Regions from separate parts of the Streptomyces sp. NPDC020807 genome, predicted to be linked through region 3. Evidence: riboswitches for the same ligand, from Rfam matches in the RefSeq annotation. Region 3 holds a riboswitch; each other region holds the start of a gene.

Region 1 (6,019 bases), on a different contig from region 3:
TACTTCGACTCGTCCGAGACCTGCTCGTAGAAGCTGACGAGCCGGTCGGCGTCGTCGACGGTGATGGGCCTGATGCGCGCGGTGCCGCCGTCCCGGAGCACCACGTCGGCCTCCCAGTGATCGGGGTAGGCGTGCTCCGACGGCTCCGAGGCGCTCTGCATGGGGTCAGCCTAAGGGTGGTACGCCCTACGGGCATCGGTCGCGCGGCGCGCGGCGGGCGGGCAAGGTGGGGAGGGCCGAAAGACGGTCCGTTCCGGGCCGAAGGTCGGCTTGAGCACCGCGCATCCCGTGAGAGACTGGTCTAGACAACCCGCTTGAGACCCGAAGGGCAACACCATGGCTGAGCGCCGCGTCAACGTCGGCTGGGCCGAGGGCCTGCACGCCCGCCCCGCGTCCATCTTCGTCCGTGCCGCCACGGCTTCCGGCGTGCCGGTGACGATCGCCAAGTCCGAGGGCACCCCCGTGAACGCCGCGTCCATGCTCGCGGTGCTCGGCCTGGGTGCGCAGGGCGGCGAGGAGGTCGTCCTCGCTTCCGACGCCGAGGGCGCCGAGACCGCTCTCGACCGCCTCGCGAAGCTGGTCGCCGAGGGCCTGGACGAGCTCCCCGAGACCGTCTGATCCGGACCACCGCACGACGAATGGCCCGGCCGCCGGAATTCCGGCGGCCGGGCCATTCGCATTCCGGAGCGCCGGTTTCACCTTTTCCAGGCAGCACGAAAAGCGCGGTTCGAATTTCCCCCCGCATACGTCTCTTTGTATACGGCGCGCATGTTAATTCCGGCCGCTCGCCGTGTTGACGACATGTTGCGAAACCCTCACGCGGGCGCCGTCCGGTCTTTTGAGCCGGTGCAGCCCGAGCGTGCGTTCCGCGTGCAGGGCGGTCAGCGCCCTGGCCCGCTCGGCGTCCCCCCGCGCGACCGCGTCCACGATGGCGCCGTGCTCCGCCCAGGCCTCGACGGGCTTGGCCGGCTGGTCGACCGCGTACATCCAGGCGATCTTGTGCCGCAGCTGGGTCAGCAGCGCCGTCAGGGCCGGGCTGCCGGAGGCCTGCGCGAGGGTCTCGTGGAACCAGGCCCCGAGCGCCCGCAGATCCTCGCCCTGGCCGCGCCTGGCCCGCTCCTGCCCCAGCCTGACCAGGCCCCGCAACACCTTGAGGTGCGCCTCCGTACGCCGCTGCGCGGCCCTGGCGGCGCCCAGCGGTTCGAGGAGGGCCCGCATGTCGAGGAGATCGGCCGCCTCCTGTTCGGTGGGTTCGGCGACGTGGGCGCCGGCGTGCCGCCGGGTGACGACGAAGCCCTCGGACTCCAGGGTGCGCAGGGCCTCGCGGACCGGGACACGGGAGACCCCGTAGCGGCGGGCGAGCTGCTCCTCGGTCAGCCGCCCTCCCCGCTCGAAGACGCCCGAGACGATGTCGTCCCGGATCGCCGTGCATACCGATTGCGCGGGAACGCGCATGACCGACCTCCGCTTTCTTCCGCGAGAGACCGACTCTATTGCAGCAGAGCGGAAATTCCGATGCCCCCCGAGAATTCAAAAAGCCCCGGCTCTGGACGAGCCGGGGCTTTCGTGACGCGGAACGCGCGGTACGTCAGAGGCTGACGCCGCGGGCGCGGAGGTACGTGATGGGGTTGATGTCCGAGCCGTACTCGGCGCCCGTCCGGGCCTCGAAGTGGAGGTGGGGGCCGGTCGAGTTGCCGGTCGAGCCCGAGATGCCTATCTGCTGGCCCGGCTCGACGGTCTGGCCGACGTAGACCCCGATGGACGAGAGGTGCCCGTACTGGGTGTACGTGCCGTCGTTCATCTGGATGACGATGTTGTTGCCGTACGCGCCGCCCCAGCCGGCCTCGACGACGGTGCCGGAGCCGACGGAGACGACGCTGCTGCCGTAGGCGGCGTGGAAGTCGATGCCGGAGTGGCTGCCGGAGGACCAGAGCGAGCCGCCGGTCTTGTAGCCGGTGCTCACGTACGAGCCGGCGACGGGGAGCTGGAAGGTGGCGAGGCGGCGGCGCTCGGCCTCGCGGGCGGCGCGCTCGCGCTCCTCGCGGACCTCCTTGGCGCGGGCCTCGGCCTTGCGCTTGGCCTCCGCGCGGGCCTCGGCCTCGGCCTTCGCCTTGGCGGCGGCCTCGAAGGCCTCCTGCTCCTGGGCGGCGACCTGGGCGTTGACCCGGTCCGCGAGGGAGTCCTCGGTGATCACCTGGGTGAGCCCGGTGTCCTCGGCGGAGCGGTTGTCACCGTCGGCGGCGAGCGCCGGGGAGGCGAGGGTTCCTATGACGCCGGTGGTCGCGAGCGTCGCGACGCCCGCTATACCCGCGCTGCGGCGAGCCATCCGGCTCGGACCACGATGCTTCCCGGTGGCACGGGTGAACGCCAAGGCTGTTCCTTTCCTTCCTTCTCGCCTACCGGGTTAGCTGACGGGTTCGGAGCAGGAAGGTCTCCTACGAGCCCCTCCGTCGGTGACGAAGGCGCCCGATTCACCCCAGGGACTATGGGTCCCCGGCTCCCCAGGCTCGCGCCTGACGGGGACTCGGCGATGACTGTCCGTCGCCGCGGGTGCGGCACGTGCAACTGCCGGACAGCCGCCCCGACGCTATGCGTCCCGTCTTCCCATCACCAAACAGACACGCCTGTTTGTAAGACATGCCACAGGTCATACTGTCGACTTGTTCCCAATTCAGACATAGCGGAAGGCCCCGACGAAACCATGACGTCGGGGCCTCCTCGGGCCGTGCCGGCAAGCTGGTTGTCAGCCCGTCGGATCAGCCCGTCACGACCGTGACCTCGCCGATCCCGAGCGCGCGCACCGGCTCCGCGATCTGCGCCGCGTCGCCCACCAGGACGGTGACGAGCCGGTCCACCGGGAAGGCGTTGACGACGGCGGCGGTCGCCTCGACCGTGCCCGTCTCGGCCAGCCGGGCGTACAACCGGGCCTGGTAGTCGTCCGGGAGGTGCTGCTCGACCTGGTCGGCGAGCGTCCCGGCGACCGAACCGGCCGTCTCGTACTTGAGCGGGGCCACGCCCACCAGGTTCTGCACGGCGGTCTCGCGCTCGCCGTCGGTGAGGCCCTCGGCGGCGAGGGTCCGCAGCACCTTCCACAGGTCGTCAAGTGCCGGACCGGTGTTGGGGGTGTCGACCGAACCGCTGATCGCGAGCATCGACGCGCCGCGCCCCTCGGCGTCGGAGCGCAGCACCTGCCCGAAGGCCCGCACGCCGTACGTGTAGCCCTTCTCCTCGCGCAGGACCCGGTCGAGCCGGGACGTGAGCGTGCCGCCCAGGCAGTACGTGCCGAGGACCTGAGCCGCCCAGACGCTGTCGTGACGGTCCGGACCGATCCGGCCGATCAGCAACTGGGTCTGGACCGCGCCCGGCCGGTCCACGATGACGACCCGTCCGGTGTCGTCGGCGGTGATCGACGGCATCGGCAGCGGCTCGCCCGGCTCGCCCGTCCAGGCGCCCAGCGTCTCGGCGAGGAGCTTGTCGAGGTCGACACCGGTCAGGTCGCCGACGACCACGGCGGTCGCCGTGGCGGGCCGCACGTGCGCGTCGTAGAACGCGCGGACCGCGGCGGCGTCGATCGCCTTGACGGTCTCCTCGGTGCCCTGGCGCGGCCGGGACAGCCGCGACTCCGCCGGGAACAGCTCCTTGGAGAGCTGCTTGGCCGCGCGCCGCGCCGGGTTGGCCGCCTCGTGCGGGATCTCGTCGAGCCGGTTGGCCACGAGGCGCTCGATCTCCTCCACCGGGAACGCCGGGGAGATGAGGGCCTCGGAGAGCAGCCCGAGCGCCTTGGGCAGCCGGGAGACCGGGACCTCCAGGGAGACCCGTACGCCCGGGTGGTCGGCGTGCGCGTCGAGCGTCGCGCCGCAGCGCTCCAGCTCGGCCGCGAACTCCTCGGCGCTGCGCTGGTCCGTGCCCTCCGAGAGCGCGCGGGCCATGATCGTGGCGACGCCGTCGAGACCGGCGGGCTCGGCGTCGAGCGGCGCCGGGAGGAAGATCTCCACGGCGACGACCTGCTGGCCGGGGCGGTGACTCGTCAGCACCGTCAGGCCGTTGGACAGGCTGCCGCGGTCCGGGGCCGGGAAGGCCCAGGGCTTGGCCTCGCCGGGCGTCGGCTGCGGGTGGAAGTCCATGCTCGTCAAAGACGCGGCAGTGTCGGTCACCGGTCCGCCCCCTCTTCCTCGTCGCTCTGCTCGGGTGCCACGGGCTCGTAGACGAGCACGGCGCGGTTGTCGGGACGCAGCTTGGCGGCGGCGACCTCGCGCACCTCGTCGGCCGTGATGTCGAGCACCCGGTCGACGGCGGTGAGGGCGAGCTGCGGGTCACCGAACAGGACCGCGAACCGGCACAGTTCGTCGGCGCGGCCCGCGACCGTGCCGAGGCGGTCCAGCCACTCGCGCTCCAGCTGCGCCTGCGCGCGCTCCATCTCCTCGGGCGTGGGGCCCTCGGCGGCGAAGCGGGCGAGCTCCTCGTCGACGGCCGCCTCGATCTGCGGAACCTCGACGCCGCCGGACGTCTTCACGTCCAGCCAGCCCAGCGAGGGCGCCCCCGCGAGCCGCAGCAGGCCGAAGCCCGCGGCCACCGCCGTACGGTCGCGGCGGACCAGGCGGTTGTGCAGCCGGGAGGACTCGCCGCCGCCGAGGACCGTCAGGGCCAGGTCGGCGGCGTCGCACGCGCGCGTGCCGTCGTGCGGCAGGCGGTAGGCGGCCATCAGCGCGCGGGCCGGGACCTCCTCCTCGACGACCTCGCGCAGCTGCTCGCCGATGGTCTCGGGCAGCTCGCCGGAGCGCGGCTCGGGCTTGCCGTCGTGACCGGGGATCGAGCCGAAGTACTTCTCGACCCAGGCGAGGGTCTGCTCCGGGTCGATGTCGCCGACCACGGACAGCACCGCGTTGTTCGGCGCGTAGTACGTACGGAAGAAGTTCCGCGCGTCCTCGAGGGTGGCCGCGTCCAGGTCGGCCATGGAGCCGATCGGCGTGTGGTGGTACGGGTGGCCGTCGGGGTACGCGAGGGCCGTGAGGCGCTCGAAGGCCGTGCCGTACGGCACGTTGTCGTAGCGCTGGCGGCGCTCGTTCTTGACGACGTCCCGCTGGTTCTCCATCGACTCGTCGTCCAGGGCCGCGAGCAGCGAGCCCATGCGGTCGGCCTCCAGCCAGAGCGCGAGCTCCAGCTGGTGCGCGGGCATGGTCTCGAAGTAGTTGGTGCGCTCGAAGCTCGTCGTGCCGTTGAGCGAGCCGCCCGCGCCCTGCACCAGCTCGAAGTGGCCGTTGCCGTGGACCTGCTTCGAGCCCTGGAACATCAGGTGCTCGAAGAGGTGGGCGAGGCCCGTACGACCGGCGACCTCGTGGCGCGAGCCGACGTCGTACCAGAGGCAGACCGCGGCGACCGGGGTCAGGTGGTCCTCGGACAGCACCACGCGCAGGCCGTTCGCCAACCGGTGCTCGGTCGCTGTCAGGCCGCCGGAGCCGGCCTCGGCCGTGGCCGTGTGACCCATGGGCATGTACGTCCCTTCGATCGCGATGTGAAAAAGTCCTGCCACTGTATGCAAGCGCGCCGACACCTCGCGAAGTTCCCGCCCGGACGGGATGTCCCTCTTCCGGGTCGCGGTCGGCGTTGTCGGTGGCACGGTCCACAATGGTCCGCGTCAGATCAACCATGTTGGTGAAGGAGCCGCAGCCGCGATGGCCCGCCGCAGCACGAAGACACCGCCGCCGGACGACGCGTTCGAGGAGAGGATCCTCGACATCGACGTCGTCGACGAGATGCAGGGCTCCTTCCTCGAGTACGCGTACTCGGTGATCTACTCGCGCGCGCTTCCCGACGCCCGCGACGGCATGAAGCCCGTCCAGCGACGCATCGTCTACCAGATGGGCGAGATGGGTCTGCGCCCCGACCGCGGGTTCGTCAAGTGCGCCCGCGTCGTCGGCGAGGTGATGGGCAAGCTCCACCCGCACGGCGACGCGTCGATCTACGACGCCATGGTCCGCATGGCGCAGCCCTTCTCGATGCGGCTCCCCCTCGTCGACGG
Region 2 (6,019 bases), on a different contig from region 3:
CGCCTGGAACAAGGGCCGGATGGACAACTGGGTGACGGGGGTCGGCAACACCCGCTCCCTCGGCCACCTCGACCGCGAGGACATCCCCTTCCACCACGCCCTCGCCGACCACTACACCATCTGCGACGCCTACTTCTGCTCGACGCTCAGCGCCACGGGCCCCAACCGGACCTTCCTGTGGAGCGGCAGGATCGACGCCTCCAGCAAGGACGGCGGCGACGAGTCGGGCCTCACCTGGGAGACGTACGCCGAGGCGCTCCAGCGGGCCGGGGTGAGCTGGAAGGTCTACCAGAACGCACAGGACAACTACGGCGACAACGGCCTCGCCTACTTCAAGAAGTTCACCGACGCGCGCCCCGGCGACCCACTGTACGACCGGGGCATGGGCTCGGTCCCCAAGGTCACCGGCTCCACGCCCGACGACATCGCCGCCGCCATCCGCGCCGACGTGCTCGCGGGCACGCTCCCCCAGGTGTCCTGGGTGGTCGCCAACGAGGCCTTCTCCGAGCACCCGTACGCGCCTCCCGGCGACGGCGCCCACTTCGTCGACCTCGTCTACCGCGCCCTCGCCGCGAACCCCGAGGTCTTCGACTCCTCGGTCCTCTTCCTCAACTACGACGAGAACGACGGCTTCTTCGACCACGTGCCGCCGCCGGTCGCCCCGCCCGGAACACCGGGCGAGTACCTCGACGGCGTACCGATCGGCCTCGGCTTCCGCGTCCCCATGCTCGTCCTGTCGCCGTGGACGCGGGGCGGCTGGGTCAGCTCCGAGGTCTTCGACCACACGTCCGTCCTGCGCTTCCTGGAGACGTGGACGGCGGCCCTCGGCACCCCTGCCACCTGCCCCCACATCAGCGCGTGGCGGCGGAAGGTGACCGGGGACCTGACGGGAGTCTTCGACTTCGCGCACCCGGTGTACGGGGTTCCCGCCGGCCTGCCGTCGACGGCGAAGGTCATCGGACAGGCCACCTGCGGCCCGCTCCCGAACCCCGTCCCGCAGAACAACGCCCTGCCCGCGCAGGAGCCCGGCACCCGTCCGGCGCGCGCGATCCCCTACCAGGTCAACGGCAACCTCGACCGGTTCGAGTTCGGCGCCGCCGGCAAGATCCTGGCCTGGTTCTCGATGACGAACCAGGGTGCGGAGGCCAAGCGGCCGGCGCACTTCTCGATCCACCCGCACCAGTACCGGGACACGGCCGCGTGGCAGTACACGGTCGACGCCGGCGGCACGGCCTCCGACTACTTCAACATCGGACTCGGGTCCGGCTCCGGGAAGTACGACATCTCGATGATGGGCCCCAACCGCTTCCTGCGCCGCTTCATCGGCGACGCGTCGAAGGCGGGCAAGGCCGTCGAGGTCGCGGCCCGGTTCGCGCCCGAGGCCGGGACCGGCAGGACGGCCCTGTGGTTCAGGATGACCAACGCCTCGGCCGGGCCCGTCACCTTCACGATCCGCTCCAACGCCTACCGCTCGGACGGGCCGTGGACGTACACGGTGGCCGCGAACTCCTCCCGCGAGGACTTCTTCAACGCGGTCGCGTACAACGACGGCTGGTACGACTTCACGGTCTTCGCCGACATCGACGGCACCTGGTCACGCCGGTACACCGGGCACATCGAGACGGGCGCGCCGAGCGTCACCGGCTGAACCCCCTTCAACGGCCCGCTTCGGCGGCGCGCCGGACGGTGGCGTCGAGGAGGGCCACCGCGTCCTCGGCCGTGCGGCCGGGGGCGCGGTTCCACGGTCCGATGAGGTCGTTCCAGCCGCGCGACCTGAGCTCCGTCATCACCCAGGCCGCCGCCTCGTTCATCGTGTCGGCGCTGCCGTGACCGAGGCGGTGCGCGGCGAGGAGGGCCCCGCAGACGCAACGGGCTCCGCGCCGGTCGCGCAGCTTGTACGGGGCGTTCTGCCACCCCCATTCGGTGAGCACGAGCCGGGCGTAGCCGAGGTGGACCGAGGGGAGGAGGTCGCCGCGGCCGACGCGTCGCCAGGCGTGCAGCCGGTCCGGCAGGACGGCGCCGAGGCGGCCGGGGAGGCGGCGGTCGGCGGGGAGGGCGGGCGGCAGGGAGTCGAGGGCCTGGGCCACGAGCCGGTCGACCGGGACGGAGAGCAGGCTCCGCCAGTCCTTCCCGGGAGCGACCGCCCCGACGACCGCCCCGGCCTCCGGCGCGACGTCCGGTCCGACGTCCGTCCAGTCGGCCGCGATCCGCCGCCAGGCGGCGGACTCGTACAGCGCGGCGGCCTCGCGGTCGACGAGGTCGGGGCTCGGCGGGGCGGTCACGGGCGGCATTCGGCACTCCTCGGTCGGGTAGCACCATCTTTGATGAGGAATGCCCGGTTTGCGACTTTTACCCGTGCGTTCGGGGGCGACTCGGGGCGGCTCGCGCATATTCGGCATATTCGGACATTGAACGCCGCGTGACGTGATTCACGTTTCGGAATGCGCGAGGGTGATCGACTTCTCGGCAGGCCATGGGACACACGGCAGTTCCGCACCGCCGGCGGCCGGTCGATCTTGAATTCCGTGAATTCCACGTCCCCTTTCGCACTCCACCGACCATCCCCCTCTTGTTGTCCCGCGCATTCCTGGCCTACGGTCACCCCCATTCGAGCGGATCGCCTAATCCTGCCACCGCTCGAAATACCTCCCTTTCACCCGACGGCAGGAGCGGGGGACCCACGAATACGCCGGACCGGATTCCCGGGACGGCTCGGGGTGCAGCCGCGTGCGCGCGGCCGGACACCTCCCGTCCGAACCCGACAGCTCACCTCGCAGGCGCCGGAGAGGAACCCGACATGCCTGCTCACGGTAAGCACCGCCGCCCCCGACGCCGTCCCGTCTCCCAGGGCATCGCCCTGGTCGGCACGGGTGGGGTCGCCCTCGCGCTCCCGCTGATCGCCCCGGCCTCGGCCGGTGCCGCACCCGCCTCCGGAGCCCCGGCGATCGCCGCCCCCGCGGCCGCTCCCGCCGCCTCCCCCGCCGCCGCGGCGCCGGTCGCGCTCTCGGCCCCGACCGCCGCCACGGCCGCCCGCACGTACACCGTCGTCAGCGGCGACTCCCTTTCCCTGATCGCACAGAAGAAGGGAATCCAGGGCGGCTGGAAGAGCCTTTACCGGGCCAACAGGGCCGCCGTGGGTGACAATCCGTCACTCATTCACCCCGGCCTCGAACTGACACTTCGTCGGAATTCCGCGAAGCCCGTTTCCGCCCCGGCGAAGAAGAGCTCCACGACGGACCGCGCCAGCCGCTCCGAGCGCCGCGCGGCCCCCGCCCAGGCGGCTCCTGCCCAGGCGGCTCCTGCCCAGGCCCCCGCCCGGGCCGCCGCTCCGGTGCAGGCCGCCCCCGCGCGGGCCGTGCAGGCCGCCCCCGCCGCCACCCAGTACGCCGACAACCTCGACGGATGGATCCGCGAGTCCCTCGACATCATGGCCCGCAACGGCATCCCGGGCTCGTACGACGGCATCCTCCGCAACATCATGCGCGAGTCCTCCGGCAACCCGCAGGCCATCAACCTGTGGGACTCCAACGCCGCCGCCGGCACGCCCTCGAAGGGCCTGCTCCAGGTGATCCAGCCGACCTTCGACGCCTACCACGTGCCCGGCACGTCGACCGACCTCTTCGACCCGGTCGCCAACATCACCGCCGCCTCCAACTACGCCGCCGACCGCTACGGCTCGATCGACAACGTCAACGGCGCCTACTGACGCCGGAAGCACCCGGTGAACCAGGAGGTGGCGAGCTCCGCCACCTCCTCCAGGGCACCGGGTTCCGCGAAGAGGTGCGTGGCGCCCTCGACGACCGCCAGCCGGTTCTCGCAGCGCAGCAGCGCCTGCGCCCGCCGGTTCAGGTCCAGGACGAGCGCGTCCCGGCCGCCCACCACGAGGAGGGTCGGGGCGCGCACCCGTGCCAGCCGTTCCCCGGCGAGGTCGGGCCTGCCTCCTCGTGACACCACGGCGTCGATCCCCGCGCCGGCGTCCGCCGCCGCCCACAGCGCCGCCGCCGCGCCCGTACTCGCGCCGAAGTACCCGAGCGGCAGCCCGGCGCACTCCGGCCGTCCGGCCAGCCACTCCGTGGCGCCCGCGAGACGGCCGGCGAGCAGCGGGGTGTCGAAGACCCGCGCCCGGTCCGCCGCCTCCTGCTCCGTCAGCAGGTCGAACAGCAGAGTGCCGAGTCCGGCCTTGCCGAGGGCGGCGGCGACCGACCGGTTGCGGGGACTGTGCCGACCACTGCCGCTCCCGTGGGCGAAGAGCACGACACCGAGCGCGTCGTCGGGCAGGGCGAGCCGCCCGGCGAGGGTGGCGCCCGCCGTCGGGATCCGGACCTCGGTGTCCCGCACGACGGGTCCGTGCGCGGCGCGGCTCCGGGCGAGGCAGTCGAGGACCTCGTCGTCCCGGGTCTGGGAGAAGTCCCGGTAGAACTGCCCGATCGCCTGGAAGAAGACCGGCTCGCTCACGCTCACGGTCTCGTCCGCCTCGCCTCCGACGCGCGCGTGCCAGCCGCGCGGCGCGACCGGGACGGCGAGGACGATCCGCGCGGCGCCCCTGGCACGGACCACCCGGCAGGCGGCGAGCGCGGTGGCGCCCGTCGCGAGCCCGTCGTCGACCACGACCACCGTCCTGCCCTCCAGGGGCACGGGCGGCCGGTCGCCCCGGTAGCGACGGGTCCGCGCGTCGAGCTCGGCGAGCTCGCGCTCCTCCACCGCGGCGAGATCCTGGTCGTCGACACCCGTCTCGCGCAGGATCTGATCGTTGAGAACCCGCACCCCGCCCTCCCCGAGCGCGCCCATCGCCAGCTCGGGCTGGTACGGCACCCCGAGTTTCCGTACGAGGCAGATGTCGAGCGGCGCACCGAGGGCCTCCGCGACCGGCGCGGCGACCGGCACTCCTCCGCGCGGCAGACCGAGGACGACGACGTCCTGACCCCTGAGGTGGCCGAGGCGTTCGGCGAGCCTTCGACCCGCGTCGGTCCGGTCGCTGAACTCCATGATCCGCCACCTTCCGCCGAGGCGGCCGGGGTCCGGAGTCCGAGACCCGAGTTCCGGGAAGGGCAGGTGCGTCCCGTCCCCGGCCGGTGTCTCCAGCCTAGGGCCTGTCCGGCGGATCATGGCCGGGGTCGCGTGCTTCCTCAGGCCGCGAGGAACGCCTCGATGGCCTCCGCGAGGGGTCCCGGGGTCTCCTCCGGTGCGTAGTGGCCCGCGTCCTTCAGGACCTCCAGGCGGGCGTTCGGGTACCAGCGCAGCCAGGTCGCCTCCATGGCCTCGGCGCCGAGGGCGGGGTCGTGCGCGCCGACGACGAGGAGGACGGGGGTGGTGTTGTCGCGGACGCGCTCGTGGAAGTCGGGGCCCGACCAGGAGTCGAGATAGCGCCGGAAGGCGGTGGCCGAGGAACGGTTGACAGACCGGTCGACGAGCGCGCCGAGCCAGGCGTCGTCGTATCTGCCGCCCGTGGTCGTGTCGATGATCGCGCGCCGGTTCGCCGGGGAGTCGGCGGCGCCGGCGAAGAGCTCCCACGTCTCGCCGTCGAGCGGGAACCCTGAGGCGGCCACCGGCGAGATGCCGATGACGGAGCGGACCCGGTCGGGCGCGTCGAGGAGCATGAGCTGCGCCGCCTTGCCGCCCATGGAGTGGCCGATGACGGAGAACGCCTCCCAGCCCAGGTCGTCGGCGACGGCGAGCGCGTCGGAGGCGACCTCCTCCATCGTGTAGGCGCCCTCGATGTCGCGGGCCTCGCCGTAGCCCCGGCAGTCGACGAAGGCGTAGGTGCCGGCCGCGCCGTCGAGGTGGTCGCGCAGGGGCGCGAAGCTCGTGCGGTCGCCGAACCAGTTGTGCAGCACGAGGGCCCGGCCGGGTCCCTCGCCATGAACGTCGTACGGAAGAACGCGGTGCGTCATCATGCCCCCTGGCAGCGAACGGGGAGGCCGCCCAGATCCGGGCGACGGCCTCGCTTGGTTACTGAGTGTAATCGTCTGCGGTGAGTCGGGTCACCGGCGCGGGGAAGTGTGAGGGCGGCGCGCGGAGC
Region 3 (6,019 bases):
TGAAGCAGGCGGTCGCCCAGCGCTGACCCCGTGCGTATGCCGGAGAGTTTTTGCCTCTGGGGCAAGAAACTTGCCTCAGAGGCATGATCCTGGCGGAATGGACGCATGGACCACGTCCCCGGGGAGACCTCCCCGGCCCCCGCCACCGCCGCCGACCTGCTGCCGGACGTCGCCCCGCAGCTGCGGGCCCTGCGCCGCCGCCGGGGGCTCACCCTGGAGGCCGCCGCCCACCGGGCCGGACTCTCGCCGGCCCACCTCTCCCGGCTGGAGACGGGGAACCGGCAGCCCTCGCTCCCGATGCTGCTCGCCCTCGCCCGTACCTACGGTACGACGGTCTCCGAGCTGCTCGGCGAGGCCCCTCCCGAGCACGACCCCGTCGTCCGGGCGGGCCGCTCCGACCCCGTCGAGGCCGACGGCTGGATCTACCGCCAGGCGGGCGGCGCCGGGCGCGCCCTCCAGTGCCTGCGCGTCCACGTGCCGTACGCCACGAAGGCCGACATCGTGCGCGTCCATCCCGGCGAGGAGTGGATCCACGTCCTGGAGGGGCAGGTGCGGCTCGCCCTCGGCGACGCCGTCCACGTCCTCGATCCCGGGGACAGCGCGCACTTCGACTCGCTCGTCCCGCACCGCATCGGCGCCGCCACGCGCGGCGGCGCCGAGCTGCTCTTCGTCCACACCCTGATGCAGAGCCCCGTCGCCGAGCGGTGTCTCGGCGACGGGACCCCGCACCGGCGCTGAACCCCTCAGAAAGGACCGACATGCCTGGAATGTCAGAGAAGTCCGCGGCGATCACCGGCGAGGAGCGCGGTGAGGGCAAGTTCCCGAAGGGGCTCGTGCTCCGCCTCTTCGCCTACCTGATCGCCGGTCACCTCTTCGCCGGCTTCCTCTACCTGCTGTTCAGCATGGGCGCCGGCCAGTGAGGGGCCGCAGCCAGTGAGGGGCCGCAGCCGGTGAGGGGCCGCGGCGGGTGAGGGGCCGCGACCGGTAGGGGTCGCCGGGAGCGGGGTGTCCTACGCCTCCGTGAGCAGACGCTCGCGGAGGCGTTCGCGCGTCTCGGGGGAGAGCTTCAGGCCCTCCGTGAGGTACGCCTCCACCGAACCCCAGGCCGCCTCGACCGATTCCAGGGCGGCCCGCAGGTACTCCACCCGCGCGTCGAAGAGCGGGCTGAGCAGCTCCATCACCTCGGGCGACATGGCGTCCGCCGAGGTGGAGCTGCGGCGCACCTTGTAGCGGCGGTGCGGGGCGTTCGACTTCACGTAGTCGGCCTCGATGGCCTCCCGCTCGACGCCGACCGCGAGCAGGGTGACCGCGATGGAGAGGCCCGCGCGGTCCTTGCCGGCCGCGCAGTGCATGAGGGCCGGGACGCTGTCCTCCGCCAGGGCGTGCAGGAGCCGGCTGTGCTCGGCGGTCCGCTCGACCAGCATCGTCCGGTACGAATCGGACATACGGGCCGCCGCCTTGCCGTCGCCCAGGATCTCCCGCAGCTGCACGACGTCGCCGTCGCGGACCATCTTCCAGAACTCCTTGCCGTCGGCCGGGTCGCTCAGCGGTATGTTCACGTTCCGCACGCCGGGGAGCTCGACGTCCGCGCCCTCGATCTGGCGGTCCGCGGTGTTGCGGAAGTCGAAGACGGTGTGGAGGTTCAGCGAGGCGAGGAAGGCCGCGTCCTCCTCGGTCGCGTGGGCGAGGTGGCCGCTGCGGAAGAGGCGCCCGGGACGGACCGCCCGCCCGTCCGTCGTCGGCAGGCCGCCCACGTCCCGGAAGTTGCGGACCTCCGCGAGCTCGGGCTCGTTCGCGTCGATGGGCGGGACCTGCGGCAGCTGCTGCGTCACGGATGCTCCTGGTGGTCGGTGTTCGGGTGCCGGGCACGCGAGATCGGTTCCTGGCGCAATCATCCAGGTGACGACGTGTCGGCGCACCCCATCTGGTGGAAATGGGCGATCTGTCCGTTATGAGGCCTAGGCCACAACGCGCCCCGCTTGAAGGTGAGATGAGAGGCCGCTCGTGAGCAGGGTCATAGAGGTGACGGATCGTGGTCGGAGGCCCGGAGCAATTCCCGTGCACGAAAAGGAAATCGAGGGACCGTCATCCACGCAGGGTGATCGAAATTCGGCCGGGAAATAGCCGCCGATCTTGGGAAGGGAAAAGTGCGGCTTGTTTGCTCCGACCCCGCTCGTCTAGCGTCGCCATCAATCCGGTCGGACCGCCTAATCCTGCCACCGCCCGGAATCCGCACTCATCCCATGCACGGCAGGAGCGGGGGACCCAGGAATGACGCCGGTCCCGCGACGCAGGACGGCTTGGGGTGAAGCCGCGTGACACGCGGCCGGGCATCTCCAGTCCGAACCCGACAGCTCACCTCGTAGGCGCCGGAGAGGAATTCGCCATGCCCGCGAAGGGTAAGCACCGCCGTCCCAAGTTCAGCCCCCTGACCCGCGGCCTCGTCGCCGCCGGTACGGGCGGCGCCGTCGTCGCCCTGCCGATCTTCGGCGCCACCGGGGCCTACGCCGCCGAGCAGGCCGCCCCGGCCGCCGTTCCCGCCCAGGCCGTGACCGTCGCCGCCCAGGCGAAGGCCCCCGCCGCGCTGAAGGCGACCCCGGTCGCCGCCGTGAAGGCCGCCCCGAAGACGTACTCCGTCGTCAGCGGCGACTACCTCTCGAAGATCGCCGACGAGCAGAACGTCGCCGGTGGCTGGGAGAAGCTCTACGAGGACAACCGCCAGGTCGTCGGTGAGGACCCCTCGCTGATCATGCCCGGCATGAAGCTGACCCTCGGTGCGAAGAGCACCCCGGCCGGCACCGTGAAGGCCGCCCCGAAGAGCACCGTGAAGGCGCACTCCCAGAAGGCGCAGACCAAGAAGAAGTCGTCCTCGGCCTCCTCTTCCTCGTCCTCCTCCGCCGCCTCGTCGCCCTCCTCCTCTTCCTCCTCGAAGAACGGCGACACCCAGCGCGCCTCCCGCAGCACCGAGCGCACCTCCGTGGCCGCCACCTCGTCCGGCTGGGTCGCCCCCGTCGGCAACGGCGTCTCCACCCCGTACCGCGCCTCCGGCTCCATGTGGTCCTCCGGCTACCACACCGGTGCCGACTTCATCGCCTCCTCCGGCACCACCGTCCGCGCCGTCGGCGCCGGCACGGTCGTCTCCGCCGGCTGGAGCGGCGCCTACGGCAACGAGGTCGTCATCCAGCACGCCGACGGCAACTACTCGCAGTACGCGCACCTCTCGTCCCTCTCCGTCTCCGCCGGCCAGCAGGTCGGCGGCGGCCAGCAGATCGGCCTCTCCGGCTCGACCGGCAACTCCACCGGCCCGCACCTGCACTTCGAGATCCGCACCTCGCCGAGCTACGGCTCGGACATCGACCCGCTCGCGTACCTGCGCGGCCACGGCGTCTCCATCTGACGCACGCGCTGACGCACGCCCCCCCCGCGCGCACCACGACGACGGCCCGGCACCTGTGTGCCGGGCCGTCGCCGTATTCCGTCTTGGGGAATTCTTTATCGGTGGCATATGTCACTGCTCGTCAACCCCTCCCTACGGTCGCGTAGGTCACATTCGAAAGGGAAGGATGTGCACCCGTGGCAGACGATTCGAGATCAGAAGACAAGAACGCCATCGGGTCGTACGCGGCGATCGGCGACAGTTTCACCGAGGGCGTCGGAGACCCCGGGCCCGACGGGACCTTCGTCGGCTGGGCGGACCGCTTCGCGGTCCTGCTCGCCGACCAGCTGCCGGAGCACGACACCTTCCGCTACGCCAACCTGGCCGTACGGGGACGCCTGCTCGACCAGATCGTGGCGGAACAGGTCCCGAGGGCGAAGGAACTCGCCCCCGACCTGGTGACCTTCTGCGCCGGCGGCAACGACATCATCCGCCCCGGCACGGACCCCGACGACGTGGCCGAGCGCTTCGAGCGCGCCGTAGCGGACCTCACCTCCGCCGTCGGCACGGTCATGGTGACCACCGGCTTCGACACCCGTGACGTCCCCGTGCTCAAGCACCTGCGGGGGAAGATCGCCACGTACACCGCGCACGTGCGGTCCATCGCCGACCGGTACGACTGCCCGGTCCTCGACCTGTGGTCCCTCAAGTCCGTGCAGGACCGGCGGGCCTGGGACGACGACCGGCTCCACCTCTCGGCCGACGGCCACACCCGGGTCGCGCTCCGCGCCGCCCAGGTCCTCGGCATGGAGGTCCCGGCCGACCCGGACCAGCCGTGGCCGCCGCTGCCGGCGCGCGGCACCCTGGAGGTCCGGCGCGACGACATCCACTGGGCCAAGGAGTACCTCGTGCCCTGGATCGGCCGCCGGCTCCGCGGCGAGAGCTCCGGCGACCACGTCGAGGCCAAGCGCCCGGACCTCATGCCCCTGTAAGGGGCGGTGCGGCGGGGATCCGCTCCAGGACCCCGCCGGCGAACACGTCGTACAGCGGCAGCGTCTCCAGGTGGACGTACCCGATGTGGCAGTCGCAGACGGCGAGGGGACAGGCGCGGGGACGCAGGGCGGCGCGGTACGAGCCGTCGTACAGGTTGCCCAGCTCCGCCCTGACGAAGTGGCAGCGCCGCACCGTCCCCTCGCCGTCCACCGAGATCACCGACTCGCCCGTGCGGCAGGGCAGCCCCGCCGAGCGGTGCGGATGCCGGCTGTACGGGAAGAGCGGGTCGACGGCCGTCCACTCCGCCGCCTCCGCGTCGGTGTACGTGTGCCCCTCGGCCGCGTTCACCCACAGGTAGACGTGCGGCGGCAGCGCGGCCCGCAGGCGCCGCGCCTCCTCCCGGTGCTCCGGGAGGCCGACCACACCGACGCTGAACCGGACGCCCCGGTCCGCGAGCTCCCGGCACTTGCCGAGGAACCGCTCGTACGGCGTCTGCCCCGGGTGGTACGTGCACCACAGCGCCACGCTCGCCGGGTCGGCCTCCGCCAGCCACTCCGTACGGCAGCTCAGATTGGTCTGGATCGCGACCCGCTCGACGTGCGGGAGCCGCGAGAGCTCCACCAGCGCGCGCCGGTACCAGGAGCGCACCAGACCCTCGCCCCACGGCGTGAACAGGATCCGCAGCCGGTCCTCCGTCTGCGCCGCCGCCCAGCCGGTGAACCGTTCCAGCGCGGCCCGGTCCGCGCGCAGCTGCTCCCGGCTGTCCCGGCGCTTCGCGAAGGGACAGTACGGGCAGTCGAAGTCGCAGGAGGAGAGCGGCCCGCGGTAGAGCACGGTGAGATCCACGACGACCGCCTACTTCAGCTCGTACGCGGCCATCGCGGCCCGCACGACGGGGGAGAAGAGCTCGGGGCCGAGCCCGTCGGAGTACGCCAGACCCTCCGGCGACAGCCGCAGCAGCCCGGCCGGCGCGTCCGCGTCGAGCCAGCCGTACTCCTCGAAGCGCGCGAGCTCCGGCCCGAAGTCGGCGAACGGCGAGGAGCCGAACCGCTCCTCGTACCCGGCGAGCGGCATCCCCTCGGCCTGGAGCAGCGACTGGAGCAGGTGGCGGCGCCGGGCCTCGGCCCCGGTCGTCGCGAAGCCGTGATGGGCCCGCGCGAATTCCTCCGGACCCGTCTCCGTGTACGTGTCGATGATCGTGCGGATCTTCCGCATGTCGACGGCGTAGTCGAAGGAGTAGTGCAGCGCCGAGGTGTACGAGCGGGCGCCGCAGCCCAGGCCGATCATGCCGTCCGTCTGGCAGGCGTAGTCGTCGGGCCCGGACGGGCCCGCGTCCGCACGGCGGAACATCCGCATCGACACCTGCTCGTAGCCGTGGGCGAGGAGGTGGTCGCGGCCGTACCGGTAGAGGCGGAGCCGCTGCTCGTCCCACTCCCGGTCCGCCGCGGCCGGGTCCTGGATCCGGCCGAGGCCGGTCAGCGGCCGCACGTACAGCGGGTAGAGGTACAGCTCCTCCGGGCGCCAGGCGAGGGCCGCGTCGAGCGAGCTCCGCCAGGACCGCTCGGTCTGGCCGTCGATGCCGTAGATGAGGTCGATGTTGAGGACGGGGACGCAGGTGTCGCGGATGCGGCCGAGCGCCGCCTCCACGTC

What was found. Region 3 has a riboswitch for cyclic di-AMP ahead of AB0G79_RS15110 (LysM peptidoglycan-binding domain-containing M23 family metallopeptidase). Riboswitches for the same ligand answer to the same signal wherever they lie in the genome.
Positions count from the first base shown of each region.
Region 1: another riboswitch for cyclic di-AMP. It lies ahead of AB0G79_RS23805 (M23 family metallopeptidase); the one in region 3 lies ahead of AB0G79_RS15110 (LysM peptidoglycan-binding domain-containing M23 family metallopeptidase).
Region 2: another riboswitch for cyclic di-AMP. It lies ahead of AB0G79_RS10960 (LysM peptidoglycan-binding domain-containing protein); the one in region 3 lies ahead of AB0G79_RS15110 (LysM peptidoglycan-binding domain-containing M23 family metallopeptidase).

Region 1 is NZ_JBFADU010000018.1:26,676-32,694, forward strand. It holds gene AB0G79_RS23790 (GNAT family N-acetyltransferase) at 1-161, opposite strand, end outside; gene AB0G79_RS23795 (HPr family phosphocarrier protein) at 337-618, shown strand; gene AB0G79_RS23800 (GntR family transcriptional regulator) at 772-1,455, opposite strand; gene AB0G79_RS23805 (M23 family metallopeptidase) at 1,589-2,371, opposite strand; cyclic di-AMP (ydaO/yuaA leader) riboswitch at 2,379-2,540, opposite strand; gene AB0G79_RS23810 (pitrilysin family protein) at 2,757-4,124, opposite strand; gene AB0G79_RS23815 (pitrilysin family protein) at 4,151-5,491, opposite strand; gene AB0G79_RS23820 (DNA topoisomerase IV subunit A) at 5,673-6,019, shown strand, end outside.
Region 2 is NZ_JBFADU010000005.1:180,707-186,725, forward strand. It holds gene AB0G79_RS10950 (phosphocholine-specific phospholipase C) at 1-1,648, shown strand, start outside; gene AB0G79_RS10955 (hypothetical protein) at 1,656-2,291, opposite strand; cyclic di-AMP (ydaO/yuaA leader) riboswitch at 2,609-2,793, shown strand; gene AB0G79_RS10960 (LysM peptidoglycan-binding domain-containing protein) at 2,798-3,706, shown strand; gene AB0G79_RS10965 (alpha/beta family hydrolase) at 3,700-4,986, opposite strand; gene AB0G79_RS10970 (alpha/beta hydrolase) at 5,127-5,891, opposite strand.
Region 3 is NZ_JBFADU010000008.1:53,615-59,633, reverse strand. It holds gene AB0G79_RS15130 (aspartate aminotransferase family protein) at 1-26, shown strand, start outside; gene AB0G79_RS15125 (helix-turn-helix domain-containing protein) at 106-738, shown strand; gene AB0G79_RS15120 (DUF6126 family protein) at 768-920, shown strand; gene AB0G79_RS15115 (tyrosine-protein phosphatase) at 1,011-1,832, opposite strand; cyclic di-AMP (ydaO/yuaA leader) riboswitch at 2,228-2,382, shown strand; gene AB0G79_RS15110 (LysM peptidoglycan-binding domain-containing M23 family metallopeptidase) at 2,387-3,397, shown strand; gene AB0G79_RS15105 (SGNH/GDSL hydrolase family protein) at 3,574-4,368, shown strand; gene AB0G79_RS15100 (STM4011 family radical SAM protein) at 4,355-5,215, opposite strand; gene AB0G79_RS15095 (STM4012 family radical SAM protein) at 5,225-6,019, opposite strand, start outside.